2 regions of the Streptomyces ferrugineus genome follow, and region 1 is predicted to be linked to the other one. Evidence: riboswitches for the same ligand, from Rfam matches in the RefSeq annotation. Region 1 holds a riboswitch; the other holds the start of a gene.
What was found. Region 1 has a riboswitch for cobalamin ahead of IM697_RS37475 (ribonucleoside-diphosphate reductase subunit alpha). Riboswitches for the same ligand answer to the same signal wherever they lie in the genome.
Positions count from the first base shown of each region.

Region 2: linked by a shared signal. The riboswitch ahead of metE (5-methyltetrahydropteroyltriglutamate--homocysteine S-methyltransferase) and the one ahead of IM697_RS37475 (ribonucleoside-diphosphate reductase subunit alpha) in region 1 are both predicted to bind cobalamin.

Region 1 is NZ_CP063373.1:8,430,002-8,432,195, reverse strand. It holds gene IM697_RS37475 (ribonucleoside-diphosphate reductase subunit alpha) at 1-1,312, opposite strand, end outside; cobalamin riboswitch at 1,437-1,576, opposite strand; gene mctP (monocarboxylate uptake permease MctP) at 1,732-2,194, opposite strand, start outside.
Region 2 is NZ_CP063373.1:6,920,334-6,922,527, forward strand. It holds gene IM697_RS31070 (ABC transporter substrate-binding protein) at 1-59, opposite strand, end outside; cobalamin riboswitch at 118-307, opposite strand; partial or broken gene IM697_RS45770 (short-chain fatty acyl-CoA regulator family protein) at 290-608, opposite strand; cobalamin riboswitch at 762-981, shown strand; gene metE (5-methyltetrahydropteroyltriglutamate--homocysteine S-methyltransferase) at 1,143-2,194, shown strand, end outside.

The DNA.
Region 1 (2,194 bases):
GGATCTCCGTGCAGAGGTTGGAGGAGTGGACGACATGGCCCGGCAGGGCCGTCTGGTTGGCGGTGCGGTTGGCGGCGTCCTTGAACGTCATCCAGCCGTTGCCGGTCTGTGCGAGGGTGCGCATCATGCGGCCGTAGAGGTCACGGGCCGGGATGGTCTTCTTCGCGAGCCCGGCGGCCTCCGCCTCGCGGTACGCCGCGTCGAACTCCTCGCCCCACAGGTCGACCAGCTCGGGCACGTCGGACGGGGAGAACAGGCTCCACACCTCATCGGCGTTGACCCGGCGCATGAACTCGTCCGGGATCCAGTGCGCGAGGTTCAGGTTGTGCGTACGGCGGGCGTCCTCACCGGTGTTGTCGCGCAGCTCCAGGAACTCCTCGATGTCGGAGTGCCAGGTCTCCAGGTAGACCGCGGCCGCGCCCTTGCGCCGGCCGCCCTGGTTCACGGCGGCGACGGAGGCGTCGAGGGTCTTCAGGAACGGGACGATGCCGTTGGAGTGCCCGTTGGTGCCGCGGATCAGCGAACCGCGGGAGCGGATGCGGGAGTACGACAGGCCGATGCCGCCGGCGTGCTTCGACAGGCGGGCGACCTGGTGGTAGCGGTCGTAGATGGAGTCCAGCTCGTCCTTGGGGGAGTCCAGGAGGTAGCAGGACGACATCTGGGGGTGCCGGGTGCCGGAGTTGAAGAGGGTGGGGGAGGAGGGGAGGTAGTCGAGGCGGCTCATGAGCCCGTAGAGCGCGGCGACTTCGTCCACCGACCTGGTGGTGTCGTCCTCGGCGAGCCCGGCGGCCACACGCAGCATGAAGTGCTGGGGCGTCTCGATCACCCGACGCGTGATCGGGTGCCGGAGCAGGTACCGGCTGTGCAGGGTGCGCAGGCCGAAGTAGCCGAAGCGGTCGTCGGCCGCCGTGTCGATGAGGGCGTCGAGGCGGGCGGCGTGGATGCGCGCGAACTCGGCGGTCCGGTCGGCGATGAGGCCCTCCCGGTGCCCGACCGCGACCGACTCGGTGAAGGACGTCACGCCCTGCGAGGCGGCCTCGGCGGCGATGGAGAGGGTCAGCAGCCGGGCGGCCAGCCTGCTGTAGGCGGGGTCCTCGGAGATGAGACCGGCGGCCGCCTCGGTGGCCAGCTCGCGCAGCTCCGTCTCGTCCGCGAGGGCGGACCGGCCGCGCAGCGCGGCGGCGGCGACCCGGCCGGCGTCGGCGTCGGGGAGGTCGGCGGTCAGCTCGGTGAGGGTCCGCAGCAGCGCGGCACCGGGACCGTCGGTTTCCACGGGGGCTGCTGAAGCAGGATCGGCTGGCGCGATGGTCACGTGGGGGCTCTCCCTCGCTCGGCACGGGGCCTTGCGGAGGGCAGGGGGCAGCACACGAGCGCACACGGCGTCGCGTCCACCGGCCCATTCCACGAGGCCCGGACGTCAGGGCGCACCGACCGGGTGGCCGGGCGCGCTGTCGGCAGGTCCTCGGACTGACTCCTGTGCACGGCGTTTCTGGGAACGGACATGCACAAGTACACCGTTGCGGGACAGTTCCGGATTCGCACCGGATTCCCCTGCGGCGACAGCGAGCACGAGCATACATCTTGTGCTCGCCCGCCACGCCACCCCCAGATGTTGTGTCGCGGCGGTTTCAGAGCGTCAACTTGTAGGTGAGGAGAGTGATGTCGACGTCTGCCGGACGCCCACGACGACGGGCCGCCGGATCGCTCCGGCGGCCCGTCGGTGTCAGGTGTTCAGTGGGACGATCCCGCGGTCGCCGCGGGCAGTTCCACCTGCACTCCCGGGTCGCCCGCGTCCGCCGTGTAGTCCTCCGGCCTGGTCTCGTCGACGCCCTCGGGGGCCTTCGCCGCCCTCAGGACGAAGGTCAGGACCACCGTCACCACCACGTTCAGCACGAACGCCGTCAGACCGATGTAGCCGATCTCACCGATGCCGGGGATCTCCGCCGAGGAGCCGCCGAAGTGCTTCTGGGTCGGGGAGGCGACCCCGTACGCCGCGACCGTGCCGTAGATCATGCCGACCGCCCAGCCGCCCAGCAGCGCCCAGCGGTGGAACCAGCGGGTGAACAGGCCGCCGACCAGGGCCGGGAAGGTCTGCAGGATCCAGATGCCGCCCAGGAGCTGGAAGTTGATGGCGACCGTCTTGTCCATCGCCAGCACGAAGACCAGCGCGCCCACCTTCACCAGCAGGGAGACC
Region 2 (2,194 bases), 1.5 Mb from region 1:
CACGCGGTGAGCAGCAGGGCGGACGCAAGGACAAGTGTGGGAGTGCGGAGCACGGGCATGCCTCGGGTGTCGGGGCTCGTACGCGGAGCCTGGCCTACGGACGTCCTCCTCGCCGGGGTGGGCGCGGAGGTGCCAGCAGGTCTTCGGACTCGGGTTCGTCCGGTCGGGGCGCCTTCCCGGTCTCCCAGTGGCAGCGTGCCCCGCCCGTCCCCCTCACCGCTGCGCGTCAGTTCCGGATTCGCACCGGATTCCCTGGCCTCGGATGTGGCTCGACTGGCCTGATGAGGCTACCAAGTCCGCACGGCGTTCGGATCGTGCGATCGGTCACCGCACACGGCACGAACGTGCTGGTGTTCTGGTCGATCCGGATCTCGCGGCCCAGCCCGATGGCATACGTCTTTCCGGGCTCACCCCAGCCGCCGCGGTGCCGGGTGACCGCGCGGGCGCGGCGAACGCCTCGTAGACGTTCCACAGCGGGCAGGTGCGCCGGCCCGGGAGAAGTGGAACCCGGTCGCGGACTGTCGCTTGGACATGTTGCCGACCCTGTCGACCCGGACGAAGGAGAGGGGGACGCCGCGCAGACGCGGGCGCTGGAGGGTGCTCAGTCGCCACGCCGGAGGGCGCTCTGGTCGGCTTCGGGCTGTACTTCTTCCCCTGCGCGCAGCGCCAGATCGACGCGGGCCAGGGGCCGGGCTCAACGCGGGACTGCTGGGCCGTAGGACCGGCCGGGGGTTCCATGTGTACGGCCGCACCTGAACGGTAGGCTGGCCTGTGCAGCTGGTTCGCCCCGTCAGCCAGGCGGGACGTCGCAAGAGGGAACCCGGTGGGAATCCGGGACTGCCCCGCAGCGGTGAGCGGGAACGACCGCCGTCATACGCACTGGGTCCGACGTACCGGACTTGGGAAGCGACGGCCAGTAGGTGTCTCGTACGACGAGACGTGCCCGCGAGTCCGAAGACCTGCCAACTGCCCGCGCGCGAACCACTCGTGCGCGGACTCCCGGTGACCTCGAGGGCGGGTCGGCGTGCACAACCGAACGGGCGGCCGTGGACCGGGCCGTCGCCGTCCGGTTCTCCGGCACCCCTTCGCGCTCTCGTCCCGTCCCCGGGATCTCAGGGATTCATCTCGCGAAGGAGATCTCCGTGACCACCAGGACCGCGGCCTCGGCCGCACGGGCCACCGTGTACGGCTACCCCCGCCAGGGCCCGAACCGGGAGCTGAAGAAAGCCGTCGAGGGCTACTGGAAGGGCCGGGTCACCGCCGACACCCTCCACCGCACCGCCGCCGAACTGCGCCGCTCCACCTGGCGGCGGCTCGCCGAGGCCGGCGTCCACGAGGTGCCGACCGGTGACTTCTCGTACTACGACCACGTCCTGGACACCACCGTCGCCCTCGGCGCGATCCCCGAGCGCCACCGCGCCGCGGTCGAGGCCGACGCCCTGGACGGCTACTTCGCCATGGCCCGGGGCACCCAGCACGTCGCGCCGCTGGAGATGACCAAGTGGTTCGACACCAACTACCACTATCTCGTCCCGGAGTTGGGCCCGGACACGGTCTTCACGGCCGACTCGGCCAAGCAGGTCGCCGAACTGACGGAGGCCCTGGCGCTGGGCCTGACCGCCCGGCCCGTCCTGGTCGGCCCGGTCACCTACCTGCTGCTCGCCAAGCCCGCGCCCGGCGTGGCCGCGGACTTCGCACCGATCACCCTCCTCGACCGCCTGCTGCCCGTGTACGCCGAGATCCTGGCCGACCTGCGCGCGGCCGGCGCCGAGTGGGTGCAGCTCGACGAGCCCGCCCTGGTCCAGGACCGCACCCCGGCCAAGCTGAACGCCGCCGAGCGCGCCTACCGGGACCTCGGCACGTCGGCCGACCGGCCCAAGCTGCTCGTGGCCTCCTACTTCGACCGGCTCGGCGAGGCGCTGCCCGTGCTGGCCAAGGCACCGGTCGAGGGGCTGGCGCTCGACTTCACGCAGTCCGCGGCCGCCAACCTGGAGGCACTCGCCGCCGTCGGCGGGCTGCCCGGCAAGCGGCTCGTCGCCGGCGTCGTCAACGGCCGCAACATCTGGGTCAACGACCTGTCGGCGTCGCTCACCACCCTCGGCACCCTGCTGGGCCTGGCCGACCGGGTCGACGTCGCGGCCTCCTGCTCCCTCCTCCACGTGCCGCTGGACGCGGCGGCGGAGCGGGACATCGA